DNA from 3 places in the Paenibacillus sp. FSL W8-0186 genome. Region 2 is predicted to be linked to each of the others. Evidence: predicted binding sites of a transcription regulator. Region 2 holds the regulator's gene; each other region holds the start of a gene.

Region 1 (5,315 bases), 2.0 Mb from region 2:
AGCACGCCTTCGGAGTACACAGGCTCAGGGCCATTATCCTTGAACAGGGTGTAGGGCTCCGTCGAATAAGTGTAGGTGAGCCGTTCGTAGCCAAGGGCTTCTCCGCCGTTGATTGTAAAGTTGCTGCCGATCGGGGTGAAGAGCTTGGAGAACTCATCCTTCGTATACAGCGTCTCCGTCGTAATATTGATCGTATGCTCAATTTTTGAGGATGCCCCGTCATTGTCCGTAACGATCAATTGAATAGTGACCGGCCCCGGTGTAAAGAAAGCCGGATAGTTGTTCATCCATTGCCGGTCGACGATCTCGCCGTCTTCGTCATAGCTCAGGTCAATAATCGTAATCGGCTCGCCCATCTTGTATTGTTCCTTATCCGTCTTGAACTGGGCTACCGGAGGAACGTTCGGATTGGCGACGACGATCGTCCGGACATAAGGATCGCTCCACTCTCCATTGGCATCCTGGACGGAATAGGAAACCGTGTAAGTGCCTGCCGATGCAAAGATGTCCTGCCGTCCTTCCCATCTCTCCTCGACGATGGGCACGCCTTTAGGGGAGGAGGACTTCGTTTGATAGAGCACCGTCGTTTCACCGGCTATAATTTTGTCGTTCAGCACGGTAAAGGAAGCAACGGGTTTGGTGGACAACTGCATGATGACTTTTTTGCCCTCTACTTTATAAGAAATGTTGAGGGCCTGGGTGATGGAGGTGAGCGGCACCATGAACACGTTATTGTCCTGGTAGCTGGCGCCCTTCATCGTCATCGTTTTGCCGTTTACGCGGTAAGTCTTGCTGTCGGTCTTGAAGCGGAGCTCGTCGTCTCCGTATTTGATAATCGTCTCCTTCGTCTTCGAGTCATAGGCGATTTGATAGCCGACCCGGTCGACCAGGGAGCGAATGCTGACATAGGATACGCCGTCCTTCACGGTCATGGGCTGGGAAGAGGTATACTCCTGGCCGTCCTGCTCCATGCGCGTGCTGTTCATATAAAGAATCAGCTGGCCTCCTCCGCTTGACGGGGCAGCTGGGTTGTCGGCCGCAGTGTCGGATGGAATACCCGGTACGGAAGAATCTGGCGTAGCATGGTCTGATGCTGAATCACCTGCCGGCTGCTCCGCTGCGGGAGCTTCAGGAGCTTGCGGCCCGGTTGAACCTTCGCTAGTATTGTCGGCTTCGGTATTGCCCGGCACAGTCGCGTCTGCCGGACTTTGTGCCGGAACGCCGTTCGAATCTGTAGAGCCAGCGGCTACCGCATTCGTTAAAGTATGTACCTGATGGCTTGGCAGGTTCTCCTCCTGGACGACTGAACCATAAACGGGTGCCTGCGCCATAGCGGCAGGTACAGCCAGTGCGGCCTGCAAGACGAGGAGCGCAGCTGCTAGAGAAATGCTTTTCAATTTCATCTTGATATAATGACTCCTTCTATTAAATATTTGACGATTAGAATAAATGAGTACGTAGCCACTTCCAGCTTTCGGTACCTCATGTTTAGACGCTGCATAGGGATGAAAAGTTACGGTCAAAGGCAAAAGATGCAGGTTGCCGTTTTGCTCAAGAGGCCCATTCACAATATCTCCACAAATGCAAATGTCTCGAAAAAACCTTGTCGTGATGCGGGTTTTCGGCGTTGTCAACACAGTGGGCGCCGTATTATGTGATTCTTGTCACAAAACGATTACTTTTTACCCGTTTGTTTTCATAAATCCGTGATAGAATTCACAATAGTGAAACCAAAGATGAAAGAAGGGTGTATTTTATGGATCCGGTAATGCTCGCGCGTATCCAATTTGCAGCAACAACAATCTTTCACTTCTTCTTTGTGCCGTTGTCCATAGGTCTGGTGCTGCTCATCGCGATCATGGAAACCATGTATGTGGCCAAAGGAAAAGAAATCTACAAGCGCATGGCCAAGTTCTGGGGCAAATTATTCCTCATCAACTTCGCCGTGGGGGTCGTAACCGGGATTCTGCAGGAATTTCAGTTCGGCATGAACTGGTCGGACTACTCGCGCTTTGTGGGCGACGTCTTCGGTGCCCCGCTGGCCGTTGAAGCACTATTCGCCTTTTTTATGGAATCAACGTTTATCGGGCTGTGGATTTTCGGATGGGACCGACTGTCCAAGCGAGTGCACTTGCTTAGCATTTGGCTCGTATCCATCGGTACGATTGCATCAGCCTTTTGGATTTTGGCGGCCAATTCGTTTATGCAGCGTCCTGTCGGTTTTACGATTAATAATGGCCGGGCGGAAATGAATGATTTCTTCGCGCTGATCAGCAACGGTCAGCTGTGGGTGGAATTCCCGCATACGGTGCTTGGCGCATTCGCGACGGGAGCATTCCTCATTACGGGCGTCAGCGCCTATAAATTGATGAGACGCGAGGATATGGAGTTCTTTAAGAAATCGTTCACTATCGCGATTATCGTCGGTTTGATTACTTCGTTTGCCACGGCATTGTACGGTCACCAGCAGGCGCAATATTTGGTGAAGACTCAGCCGATGAAAATGGCTGCAGCCGAAGGATTATGGGGCCAAAGCGGCGATCCGGCGCCATGGACGGTGTATGCGCATATCGATCCGAAGACCGGAGAGAACTCTTTTGAGATTAAAATTCCTTATCTGCTCAGCTTCCTGTCCTACAGCGAATTCTCCGGAGAGGTAAAAGGGATGAACGAGCTGCAGGCCGAATACGAGCAAACTTACGGTCCCGGCGACTACATTCCGCCCGTACGGACTACCTTCTGGAGCTTCCGGATTATGGTGGCTGCAGGCTCGCTGATGATTGTGCTCGGAATGTACGGCACATATCTGGCTTGGCGCAAAAAGCTGGACCGTCCGAACAAATGGTACTACCGCATGATGCTGTGGGCGATTTCGCTGCCGCTCATCGCGAATACTTCGGGCTGGATCATGACGGAAATCGGGCGTCAGCCATGGACGGTCTTCGGCTACATGCGGACAGAGGACAGCATATCGCCGAGCGTGACCTCCGGCCAGATCCTATTCTCGCTTATCGCGTTTACGGCAATTTATGCGGTATTGGCCGCAGTGATGGTGTATTTATTCGTTAAAGTGATTAAAAAGGGCCCTTATGCCGAGAATGCGAATGATGATGAGCAATCGGCAGATCCATATGGTAAGGAGGGATACCATGCTATCTCTTAATGAGCTCTGGTTCATCCTCGTTGCAGTTCTGTTTATCGGTTTCTTCTTCCTCGAGGGCTTTGACTTCGGGGTAGGGATGAGTACGCGGTTTCTAGCTAAGAATGATATGGAAAGAAGGGTGCTGATCAACTCGATCGGTCCCTTCTGGGATGCGAACGAAGTCTGGCTGCTGACGGCGGGCGGCGCGATGTTCGCGGCCTTCCCGAACTGGTATGCCACGCTGTTCAGCGGCTACTACACACCGCTTGTCGTATTGCTGCTGGCCTTGATCGGCCGCGGGGTCGCCTTTGAATTCCGGGGCAAGGGGGAGAGCGAGCGCTGGAAGAACACCTGGGATCTAGCCATTTTCCTTGGAAGTCTGCTGCCCCCATTTCTGCTCGGCGTCGTGTTCTCCGGGCTGCTCAAAGGGCTGCCAATCGACAGTGATATGGAGATGAGGGCCGGATTATTCGATATGGTCAATCTGTACACTCTTATCGGCGGAATCACCGTCGTGGTCTTGTGTCTCGTTCACGGTTTGCTGTTCACGACCTTGCGGACAACGGGCAGCTTGCAGGAGCGTGCCCGCAAGCTGGCGCATAAGCTGCTTATTCCGCTAGCGGCATTGTTCGTTATCTTTGGAGTGATGACGTACTTCCAAACGGACGTGTTCGAAGTCCGCGCCTTGCCGTTGACGCTGATCGCGGTGGTTGGCTTAGGAGCCTTTCTGTTAGCGGGAAGGTTCATCAGCAAGCAGAGAGACGGCTGGGCTTTTGGGATGACGGGAACGTTGATCGCGCTGTCCATCTCCTCTGTATTTATCGGATTGTTCCCACGCGTCATGATTAGCTCGATCAGCGAAGCTTATTCGCTGACGATTCACAATGCGGCGTCTGGTCCATATTCATTGAAGATCATGACAATTGTTGCCCTGACCTTGCTGCCATTTGTACTTGGCTACCAAATTTGGAGTTACTTCGTCTTTCATAAACGCATTAATGAGAAGGAGCATTTAGAGTACTAATGGGACGCGATTTAATGAAGTTTAAAGGGATCAAGCCGGTTCTTGCCGGGATCGGCGTTCTGACCCTCATTCAGAGCATCGCTATCATATTGCAGGCCAAATGGCTGGCGGAGGTTGTCTCCGCCCTGTTTGCCGGCGCTAAGCTGCAGGAGCAATTCGGCGGGGCCGTCTTGTTCCTGCTTGCTTTTATCGTCCGGCAAATTTCCTCGCTTCTGCAGCAGCGGATAGCTCACCGCTTCGCCGAGCGGACAGGCAAGGAGCTGCGCAAGCAGGTAATGGAGAAGCTGTTCGAGCTGGGCCCCCGGTTTGCCAAAAGAGAGGGCACCGGTAATCTGGTGACTCTTGTCCTGGATGGCGTAACGAAGTTCCGCAACTATCTGGAGCTGTTCCTACCCCGAATGCTGGCAACTGGGATGACACCGGCGTTGATTCTGCTGTACGTATTTATCCTGGATGTTACGGCGGCTGTCATTTTGGTCATCACTTTGCCGATCCTCATCGCTTTCTTGATTCTAGTAGGATTGGCTGCACGCAAGCAGATGGATCGCCAGTGGAAATCGTACCGCACCTTGTCGAATCATTTCGTGGATTCGCTGCGCGGGCTGGAGACTTTGAAATTTCTCGGGCACAGCAAGCGGCATAGCAAGTCGATCGAGAAAGTGAGCGATTCTTACCGCTCCGCGACGATGCGGACGCTGCGTGTAGCGTTCCTGTCCTCGTTTGCCCTTGACTTCTTCACGATGCTGTCGGTAGCATCCGTAGCGGTCAGCCTTGGCCTGCGCCTGATCGACGGCAACATGACGCTGTTGACGGGACTGACGATCCTCATTCTGGCCCCGGAGTACTTCCTGCCTGTCCGGATGGTGGGGGCGGATTATCATGCGACTCTTGATGGCAAGGAGGCCGGCGAAGCGATGAATGCGATCATCGCGGAAGGAGAGGCGGAGAAAGCCGCCTTGGCGCAGCTGCCCGAAGGGGCATCGCTGGCGTGGCACGCGAACAGTGTCATGAAGCTGTCATCGCTAAAGGTACGGCATGAGGAGGAGGGGCAAACTTCGCTGCCTTCGTTGGATCTGTCCAAGCTTGAGTTGGGCGGTATGGGCAAAATCGGCATTATCGGCGAGAGCGGAGCCGGCAAATCGACGCTGA
Region 2 (5,315 bases):
TGGTTCTTACCAGCTCGGACTAGTATCTTCCGAGTTCGGCATAGAGCATGACCGGCCCCATCAAGCTGACAGTGATGCGCTGGCCACGGCCTATATATTCCTGAAATGCCTGGAGGAATTAAACGACCTGCCGCTTCTGACGCTGCAGCGGCTCGCCGACCTGTTTGCTGGGGAAGACAGCGATCTGGGCTGGTTCTTTGATGCTGCGCTGCAGGAAAGACAGCTGCAGGGAGAGCAGGACACGGACGGATTTACGTATTACCGCCAGTACGCTTTGCAAGTGGAGGATTGGATGGATATTATGCCCGCTAGGGAGAATATGCTGGACAATCCGCTAGATAACGTCAGCTTTACGGAGTTCAAGGAGCAGGTGAGTGAACATCTGCGCGCCAAGCTGCCAGGATATGAGGAGCGCGAGGCGCAGAACATGATGCTTGCGGAAGTAATGCGCGCCTTCGACGAAGACAAGCATTTGCTTGTCGAGGCCGGAACTGGCACGGGCAAATCGCTCGGGTATTTGCTGCCGGCCATATATCACAGCGTAAAGCACGACGAGAACGTCATGGTCAGTACGCACACGATCAATTTGCAGGAGCAGCTTCGCGAGCGGGACATCCCCTTGTTAACGGATGTTGTGCCATTTCCATTTCGTGCGGCAGTATTTAAGGGAAGACAGCACTATTTGTGTCTGCGCAAATTTGAACATAAAATAAGTAGGAGAGATTTCGTTTCTCCCAAAGAAGATGTCATGACAGCAGCCCAGATGATCGTATGGCTAACTCAAACCGAAACGGGCGACGATGAGGAACTGAATTTGAGCAGCCGCGGCGGCGATTTCTGGGAAACGGTGGCCAGTGATTCCGATTCCTGCTTGGGGCGTTCCTGCCCATGGTTTCGCAAATGCTACTACCACCGGGCTAAACACGAGGCTGGCGTAGCTGATGTCGTGATCACGAACCATTCCAAGCTGTTCACGGATATTCAGGCAGGGCATCAGCTGCTGCCGGGGTACGAACGGCTGGTCATCGACGAGGCACATCATTTGGAAGATGTGGCAGGCAAGCATTTGGGGCTTCACATGAAATACTTTACGGTCGTACACACATTAACCCGCCTTTTCAAGGACAGTAAGACAGGGCAGCTGCCTAATTTGAGAATGCTGCTGCAGAATACGCCCGGCGAGAAAGCCGCGGACTGGTGCAGTGTAATCGATGGCATTTATCCTGCGCTGCTTGACGTGAAGGAAAGCTGGGACAAGCTGAGCGAAATGCTGTTCGCCCTAATGCCGGAACGAAGCGACGCGGCTCCTGGCGACCCGGGGCAATTTGTTCTCCGCTTGCTGCCGCACAAGAAACCTAAGGATTGGGATACGCTCAGCGCGCTAGAGAATCATATCTATGTCCTGCTGGGGGACATCGTCCGCAAAGGGGAACGGATGCTGAACGACATCAGGGACGAGCAGGAGGATTACGGGGCGGACAGCTTGCTGACGGATATCAGCGGTCTGCTCAAGGACTTGGCGACAGAGCGGGAAGCAATCCGTTCGTTTATGAAGCTTGATGACGAGGACACCGTTTACTGGATCGAAGGCAACGGGAATTACCGCAGCCGCTCCTTGCAGATTTATGCGGTTCCGATCGATGTGAGCCAGCAGCTCAAAAACTATTTCTTCGACAAAAAGAAGAGCGTGGTTATGACCTCGGCTACATTGTCCGTGGATAAGTCATTCCAGTACATGATCGAACAGCTTGGACTGCAGGAAGCCGCTGACAGCGACCGGCTGCTGACCTCCATGCTGCCTTCGCCATTCAATTACAGAAACCAGGCGCTGCTCGTCATTCCGCGTGATTTCCCGAGCGTCAAAGGCAGCGTGGGGGATGAACATTTCGTGAAGATGCTGGTGCAGTCGTTAGCCGAAACGGCTATAGCAACGCGCGGCCGGATGCTGGTGTTATTCACGTCATACCGGATGCTTCGCCAGGTTTATGACCCGCTGAAGGAGCAATTATCCTCCGAGGGAATTACCGTCATCGGCCAAGGAATGGATAGCGGCAGCCGCACGAAGCTGACCCGCAGATTCCAGGGCCAGGAAGCATCCGTGCTGCTCGGCACGAGCAGCTTCTGGGAAGGCGTGGACATACCGGGGGAGGCGCTGACCAGCCTAGCTATTGTCCGCCTGCCATTCCAGCCGCCGAACCATCCTCTTGTCGAGGCGAAGAGCGAAAGGCTTCAGAAGGAGAAGAAGAACCCATTCATGAAGCTGTCCGTACCGCAGGCCGTCATCCGCTTCAAACAGGGGTTTGGACGCCTAGTGCGCTCTTCTCAGGATCGCGGGATAGTGGTGGTGTACGATACGCGCATCTTGGAATCTTACTACGGAAAATATTTCTTATATTCGCTGCCTGGGCCGAAGATGGAACATATGCCGACCGAGCAAATGGTACCGAGAATTTCCGAATGGCTGGATGTTCACGAAGTCCAGGGGGCAAAGGAGCAATAACCGTAATTCATATCGCGCCATTATAAGGGGAGAAAAGCTATGAAATCAGAAAAAATTTCCGATGCGGTTGTACGCAGATTGCCAGTGTATTTGCGTTTCCTCAATGAGCTGAGCCTTCGTGAAGTGCCTACGGTATCCTCTCAGGAATTGGGTCAGAAGCTTGATCTTAATCCTGCGCAAATCCGGAAGGACCTTGCTTATTTTGGGGATTTTGGCCGTAAAGGCATCGGCTACGACGTGTCTTATCTCATTGAAAAAATCCGGCAGATCCTCAATCTGGATCAGCAGATCAATGTAGCTCTAGTCGGAGCTGGTAATCTAGGCCAAGCACTGTCTAACTATAATGCCTACCTGAAGGACAATATGAAAATCGTGGCGGTATTCGATGCCGCACCGTCCAAAATCGGCACCAAGATCAACAATATTACGGTTCAACCGATCGACGAGCTCGTGGAGACGGTACAAGCGATGAACATACGGATCGGTATCATTACGGTTCCTGATTTCGAGGCCCAGCGCGTGGCGGATCAGCTTGTTGCCGCCGGGATCGGAGCGATTCTTAACTTCGCGCCAACTATTTTGAAGGTGCCATCGGAGGTAAGAATACATGCGGCTGATTTCACGACGGACCTGCTCAGTCTTGCCTATTATTTGAATGACGGAAAGGAACTTACTTCGAATGAGTCGTAAACTGCTAATCACAAACGGTACGTTTGCCGTGCTGGAAGAACAAGAACCTGTCGTTAACGGTTATATGCTCGTTGAGGACGACCTGATTACCTATATTGGCTCCGAGCGTCCAGAAGGCAGCGAGAATGCGGAAGTTATGGACGGAAAAGGCCTGTTGTTTTTGCCTGGTCTGATCAATACGCACGGCCATGCAGCCATGTCGCTGCTGCGCGGTTATGGGGACGATATGGTGCTGCAAAAATGGCTGCAGGAGAAAATGTGGCCGATGGAAGCGAAGTTCACAGGTAATGACGTGTACTGGGGAACTGCGCTGTCCGTACTGGAGATGATTAAGGGAGGGACGACAACCTTCCTCGATATGTATGATCATATGGACAAGGTCGCACAGGTGACGGAAGAATCCGGCATCCGCGGGGTACTGATGCGCGGGGCGATCGGGCTGTGCCCGCCTGACGTACAGAAGCAGAAGCTGGATGAAGCGGTTGCTTTTGCTCGCAATTGGCACGGCAAGGCGGACGGCCGGATTACGGCGATGATTTCGCCACACGCGCCTTATACTTGCCCGCCGGATTACATTGAGCAGTTCGTGCAGGCGGCACATGATCTTGACTTGCCGATGCATACACATATGTCGGAGACGCAGGCCGAGGTGGAGCAAAACGTCGCCGATTACGGAGCAAGACCGGTGGAGCATTTGCTTAAGCTGGGCATGTTCTCGCGTCCGACCCTGCTTGCGCATGGCGTTCATTTGACAGATGAAGAGATTGAAGTGCTCGCTGCCCATAAAGTTGCGATTTCACACAATCCAGGAAGCAATCTGAAGCTGGCTAGCGGCGTTGCGCGGGTTCCTGAACTGCTGAAAGCGGGGGTTACCGTTTCGCTTGGTACCGACGGTGCAGCGAGCAACAACAATTTAGACATGTTTGAAGAGATTCGTCTCGCCGCTTTGATTCACAAGGGGGTATCAGGAGATCCGACGGCAGTCCCGGCGCTGGAGGCACTGCGGATGGGGACAGAATACGGGGCCCAATCCGTGTTCCTTAACAATACGGGCAAACTTGCCGCAGGAATGAAGGCGGATTTCATCGCGCTCAACACCGAGCAGGCTCATTTTGTGCCGAGAACCGATTACGTTTCTCATGTTGTATATTCCGCCGGACCGAAAGATGTAGAGCATGTATGGGTCGACGGGAAGCAAATCGTGAAGCACGGCGCGTGCCTCACCCTGGATGAAGAGCGGATTCGCCATGAGGCACAGGCGGCTTTTGAAGGTCTGTTATCCAGATAGCCTCAAGCTTGTTTAGGAAAGGAAGAGAAGGTTGAAGAAGAGAACCAAATGGATCCTGCTTTCTATCCTCATTCTGCTGCTTGTGCTCTTTGGCCTTCATCGTTTTTATGTATACGTCATGCAGGATACTTGGAATGAGGAATCAGCGGCGATTCAGACGGCTAAACAGCAAACAGGCATCGTATCGGTCGACAAGACGTGGAAATCGGTGTGGGACGAGGTATGCTGGGTAGTTCAAGGACAAAACGAGAACGGTGAGGAACTGATGGTCTGGCTGCCGGAAGGCGGGGAAGCGCATGAAGAGCTTCTTAGCGGCGGAACCAACGAGCAGCAGATCCGGGATATCATCAAAAGCCAGCTGCCGGGAATCAGAATCGTCAGGCTCATGCCGGGGATCTATGAGGGCGAATATGTCTGGCAGCTCTTTTACAAGGAGAAGGAGCATCACTATTATCAGTTTTTCAAGTTTAGCGACGGCTCGATTCTGCCTGATAAATTTACGCTGCCGAATCGTTGATCAAGATGGCGCAATCCATAAAGTATAAAGGGAGAACCTCGCTCGGGTGGAGCGAGGTTCTTTGCTATTCCCTAAAAATTTTAAATATATTCATACTTTGGTTTCGATATTGCGCGAACTATATGTTATACTCTTATTTGTAGTTTGTGATATATCGAAGTATATCAATTCATGCAATATTTTATATATATAATTAGGATAGGAGGAAGCCGCGAATGAAATTACGTATCGGACAAACTGTCGCTATCGCTGCTGTCTCTGCCGTATTGCTGTTTGGCGGTTGGTTTGCCTATCGCCAATGGGCGATTGAAGCCCCGTTC
Region 3 (5,315 bases), 310 kb from region 2:
GCGTCTTTTCTTCCTTTTCCGGGTAAGATTTCGCCGCTAATATCCAGCCATGAGAATCGTCCGTGAAATAAATCGCAGCAACCTGCTCCGATCCCGGAAGAGCAGCGATTTTCCAGGTAGCTCCGCCGTCACGGGTGCGCAGCACAATCGCATCGCTTGAACCGACAGGATTGCGAACAATCCAGCCATATGTTTCGTTGTAAAAGAAAATATCACGATTGTATTTAGGATGATACGGAAATTGCACGGAAGCGGCCGGTGATATGCTTGTCCAGGTTTTGCCGCTATTCTGCGTAAGATACAGGCGCAGCTCACTGCGAGTCGCCCCCCAGGCAATGCCCGCATTCTCGCTAAGCAGATGGAAGTCAGTCAGCCTCGTCTGAATTTGATACTGCTTCCCGTCTTCTGTATTGGCGGCTGTCTGCTCCGTTAGTACCTGTGGATTCTCAATCGTAATGACTTGCCCTTCCTCAACGGGTTCATCCTGAACCGGACTTACTGTCTCGCCTTGCTGGGAGGAACATGCTGTCAGAAGCAGGCAAGAAATCAGCAGCGCTCCGGTTAATTTATACCATAAACTCAACTATCAGCACCTCGCTTACCAGGTTCAAGCTGCATTTCATATTATATCATAAGATAGAAATCATAGATTAATAGCTTCCAGTAAGGAAATTACAAGCGGGAATCCCCGGCAAAATTGACGGAGAAATGCTGCTCCGGCTTATAAACGGCAAAAGCATAACCCTTATCCGTTAAATATTGAATGATTTGCGGCAAGGTTTCGACCGTCTGCTCTTTCTCATGCATCAAAATAACCTCTACGTCCCGATGCACCTGGCGTTTGACTTCTTGCATGATTTTATCCGGCTTCCCCGTGTATTTCCAATCCTTGGAGTCTATCGTCCAATCCCACATTTTAAAGCCTGCTTTCACGATATCGTTGCGGAACTCCTTGCCAATCTGCGGTTTGCTGCCGTAGGGCGCGCGAATGAGCCAAGGAGCTGTTCCAGTTATATCCTCAACCATGCCCTGTACCTTCTTAAATTCCTTCAGGAAATTAGCAGAGCTGCCGCTGTTGTACAATATCTTTTTATTATGGGTCATGCTATGTAAACCGATGTAATTGCCCTGTTCAGATGCGGCTTTAATGGAACCCTCATAACCTTTAATCTGGTTTCCTATGACAAAAAAAGTAGCATGAATACCATGTTCGTTCAGTATGGCTACAATATCGTCAGTATACTTGCTTGGACCGTCATCAAAGGTCAGGTAAGCCACTTTAGGTTGGGCAGCTTTGGGTGCGTTGGACGGCTCGTTAGTGCCGGCTGGTGAATCTTTGCTGTTCTGCGGTTCATGGTTATTCTTCGAGGGCTGCGTGGATTCAGAATCAGGCTCGGCTTCCGTGGGAATTTGGTCTGGAAGCTGGGCTTTCTCGTTGCCTCCGGCTAATTTAGGGATAACAACTGAAGCGCTGTTCGTTTTAACAGATTTGAAATTAATTTGCGATATCCCTACGATTGCGGACATAATTAAAGCCACAGAGGATAATACTAATGCCAATAAAATAATAGGCTGTCTGAATTTTTTGCGCGGCCTTTTGCGAATTTTTTTTCTAGTTTCCATCTGGTTGTTATTCGACATCATCATGCTTATCACCATTTCCCTCTCTCCATGTGTATTACTAGAATAATATAAAAAGAGGGGTTACGTCCTTACAGAAAGGTTACCCTCTGGTTACAAAGTTCTCATTTAGAATCTGTGAAAAAACTCAAAAAATAGCAAAAGCCTGACGTATTCCATATTGAAGTCCGCAGCGTAAAGCTCAAATTTTAGCCATTAAAACTTTAGCTACATGCTTTTAATTTGAAATGATTCATGTACAATGAAATCAGGTGAATACATATTCGTCATATGTTTAGAAGGAGATGAAAAATTGACAACACAATTGCGATCTAGCCGAGTTGTTATTATTGGAACAGGTGCTGTAGGAGCGACCACGGCTTATACATTGCTCCTTCGCGAAAGCGTATCCGAGCTGGTGCTTATCGACGCCAACAAAGACAGAGCCCTTGGAGAAGCCCTGGACATGAATCATGGCCTCCCTTTTACCGGCGGCGTCAAGCTGTGGGCGGGCGATTACAGCGATTGCAAAGACGCTGACATCATCATCATCGCGGCCGGAGCCTCCCAAGCGCCTGGCGAGACGCGGATTGACCTGCTTAAGCGCAATGCGGGAATTTTCGACAGCATTATCAAGAATATCGTAAAATACAATAACCACGGGATCATTCTCGTTGCAACCAATCCTGTGGACATTCTGTCATACGTATCCCTCAAGAAAAGCGGCTTCCCATCCAACCGCGTAATCGGTTCTGGAACGCTTCTGGACAGCGCACGCTTCCGTTATTTGATCGGCCAGAACAAGAAAATCAACCCGCGCAGCATTCATGCGCACATTATCGGCGAACACGGCGACACGGAGGTTCCGCTCTGGAGCCTGGCCAACGTTGCAGGCATTGATCTGGAATTCACCGAGGAAGAACGCACCAACATTTTTAACAGCACCAAAAATGCGGCCTATGAAATCATCAATGCCAAAGGTGCTACCTTCTATGCTATCGCGCTCGCACTGGATCGGATCGTTACTTCCATTCTTCAGGACGAAGGCTCCGTGCTCAATGTCTCTACCCTGTTAAGCAACTATAACGGGGTGTCCGACGTATATCTTGGGGTGCCAAGCATCGTTGACCGTACAGGGGTGCGTGAAGTGCTTGACTTGAAGCTCAGCGGAGAGGAGCTGGAGAAATTCCAGCATTCCGCGAATAAGCTAAAATCCGAAATCGAAAAATTGGATTTATAAGACGACAAACCTGGGGTTCTTTCGACCTCAGGTTTGTTTGCGCATTAAGGCATTGTTAGATCAGAAACAAATGCTGTGGCAAGTCTCGCATATACACTGTTCACCCAGTTGGCTAAACGGACGGGGACACCGCCTATGAGCGTTCCGGTATTCTTACCGAAATAGGTTTTCATTCAGGTGTGCAAGTCATCTCTGCCAAGAAACAGGAACACGATTGGTTCTCCCTCGCCTATCTTCTAGAACCTCTTCCAATATGAGTGAGAACATCACCTTCATCGACATTTCTAGCCACAGGCCTTTAGTTAATACTATTAATTATTTCGCATGCGGCCAAACGGTTGACTCCAGCCTACGATTGCCGCTGACAGATGATGTTACGAATAATGCTGATAGTTGTTGCTCACAGGTGACGTTAACAGGTGATGTTACTATTGATGCTGACAGGTGTGGTAACCTATCGACTGTTGCTGCCTAACGCTTACACCGCCAGATAGTTGGTGATTGACGATGCCTACGACTGCGTCTGACTGTTGATGTAACTATCGGTTGATGACGTTACCTATCGCTTGATGCCGACAGTTGATGAACCTATCAGTTGCCGTATGACGGTTAACACTATCTAACGGTTGCTATCGCTGTTATTTCGCCGGATGTATCACTGTTTGAGAATCTAACGGTTGTATATGCCGCTGTTCTAGCAATTTATGTAATGCTACAACGATTTCGGCGTGAATAACGTGGATGATAACCGTTAGAATTCCTAAGAGCTCATTTTCGGCTGAATAACGATTGTGGCAACCGTTAGAATTCCTTGCTTCCGCTGTTTGAACAGCGCCTTTTTACCTGAATGAATTCACTAGACCGAGTTGTGTGTTGAATGATATATAAAGTGACTAGGAAGCGCAATAAATTAGCTTTTCTGTTATGAATTTTTCATATAGTGTGTTTTTCATTATAACGCCGTAATGCCGGCAAATTCAAGCTATATAATACTTATTTCTTCGTTTCCTCGTTTTCTCGTTGCGCCCTCCTTCGCCAGTGTGCGATTGGTTTATGCTACAATAGAATCAACATTGTTGGATTCGGAGGTACAGCCCTTATGAATATACAAAAAGCGATAGATCGGAAAAAACTGGATGAAAAAGTTGTTCATATGCCCTGGTTCGTCCAGCAATTCATTGATTACAAGCTCCCGGATCTTTCCCCCTCGACCTTGCTGGAATATATTCGCGACTATGAAGCGTTCTTTAACTGGCTTCGCGCCGAAGGCCTCTCTTCCGCAGCATCGAACGCCGAAATAACGCTGCTCGATTTGGAGACGCTGCGGATGGACAGCATCGTAGGCTTCCGCCTTCATTTGACGACGCGAGTGGAAGGCAATAACTCCAAAATTACCATATCACGCAAAATGTCGTCCCTGCGCTCGCTTTTCCACTATTTAAGCCAAATCGCTGAGGATGAGGAGTTTTATCCCCTCCTAAAGCGCAATATCATGGCTAAAGTCGAGATTAAACGGATACATAAACCCAAGGATACGGCGGCCAAGCTGAAAGGAAAGCTGCTCGAAGAGGATGAACTGCTGGAATTCATCGGATATATCCGCGAAGGCTACGGAGCCGACGTGCAAAATAACAAGCAGGCGCTATATGCTCACGAGCTTAATAAAGAACGGGACGCCTGCATCGCGAGCCTAATCCTCAATTCGGGCCTGCGCGTCTCCGAGGTCGTCAATTTGAACATCGACGATCTCGATATAACCAATAAAATCATTTATGTATATCGAAAAGGAAACAATGACGAGACCTTTAAAACACCGGTATACTTCCGCGAGCAATCCAAGGACGAGTTGACCGAATATTTAGAGCTGCGCCAAACGCGCTACAATACGCCCAAACGGGAAAAGGCGTTGTTCGTAGCCCTTCCGAATGGCCAGAAGGAAGGGAAACGGATGACGAAGCGGGCGATCCAGGCTATGATCATCAAATACGCAAAACGATTCGGCAAACCTTATTTAACAGTTCACAAGCTGCGCCACTCGTTCGCGACCGATTACTACTTGCAAAATGATATTTACAAAACCAAGGAGCAGCTTGGGCATGCCTCAACTGAGACAACGGAAGTATATGCCCACCTGACCGACAAAACGATGTCCGAAGCCATCGAGCGGCGGGCAAGCTCCGACTCCTAACCGATATATCCTTATGCATATGAAAATCCCCCTCTGGATCGCCCAGAGGGGGATTTCTCGTCAATGATTCAATGACAGTACCGATACGATAATTAGCTTAGCTAATTCTTCAACGTCATTAATACGGTAACACGGAAGACCGGAGCCAGTCAGCACGCCGCCAGTACCATCGTTATCCAAGCATTCCCCTGCCTCCTGCCTGAATACGGCGGCGCGTATTTCCGTCAACTCCTCCAGCAGCGGAAGGTCCTCCCGACTGCGGATCAG

Evidence for each region. Region 2 encodes Rex, which represses fermentation and respiration genes when NADH is low (regulators of the CRP and FNR family bind a similar motif). Its sites were predicted from a motif close to TTGTGAAATATTTCACAA; they were not measured.
Region 1: the regulator Rex is predicted to act here: its motif matches at 1,653-1,670, upstream of MKX50_RS23480 (cytochrome ubiquinol oxidase subunit I).
Region 3: the regulator Rex is predicted to act here: its motif matches at 1,757-1,774, upstream of MKX50_RS13345 (L-lactate dehydrogenase).

The regions. Positions count from the first base shown of each region.
Region 1 is NZ_CP150207.1:5,243,652-5,248,966, reverse strand. It holds gene MKX50_RS23485 (stalk domain-containing protein) at 1-1,403, opposite strand, end outside; gene MKX50_RS23480 (cytochrome ubiquinol oxidase subunit I) at 1,757-3,163, shown strand; gene cydB (cytochrome d ubiquinol oxidase subunit II) at 3,150-4,166, shown strand; gene cydD (thiol reductant ABC exporter subunit CydD) at 4,166-5,315, shown strand, end outside.
Region 2 is NZ_CP150207.1:3,277,133-3,282,447, reverse strand. It holds gene dinG (ATP-dependent DNA helicase DinG) at 1-2,500, shown strand, start outside; gene MKX50_RS14735 (redox-sensing transcriptional repressor Rex) at 2,540-3,190, shown strand; gene MKX50_RS14730 (amidohydrolase) at 3,180-4,478, shown strand; gene MKX50_RS14725 (DUF5590 domain-containing protein) at 4,510-4,995, shown strand; gene MKX50_RS14720 (hypothetical protein) at 5,211-5,315, shown strand, end outside.
Region 3 is NZ_CP150207.1:2,966,362-2,971,676, forward strand. It holds gene MKX50_RS13335 (YCF48-related protein) at 1-583, opposite strand, end outside; gene MKX50_RS13340 (polysaccharide deacetylase family protein) at 673-1,659, opposite strand; gene MKX50_RS13345 (L-lactate dehydrogenase) at 1,934-2,860, shown strand; gene xerS (tyrosine recombinase XerS) at 3,960-5,048, shown strand; gene mobB (molybdopterin-guanine dinucleotide biosynthesis protein B) at 5,109-5,315, opposite strand, start outside.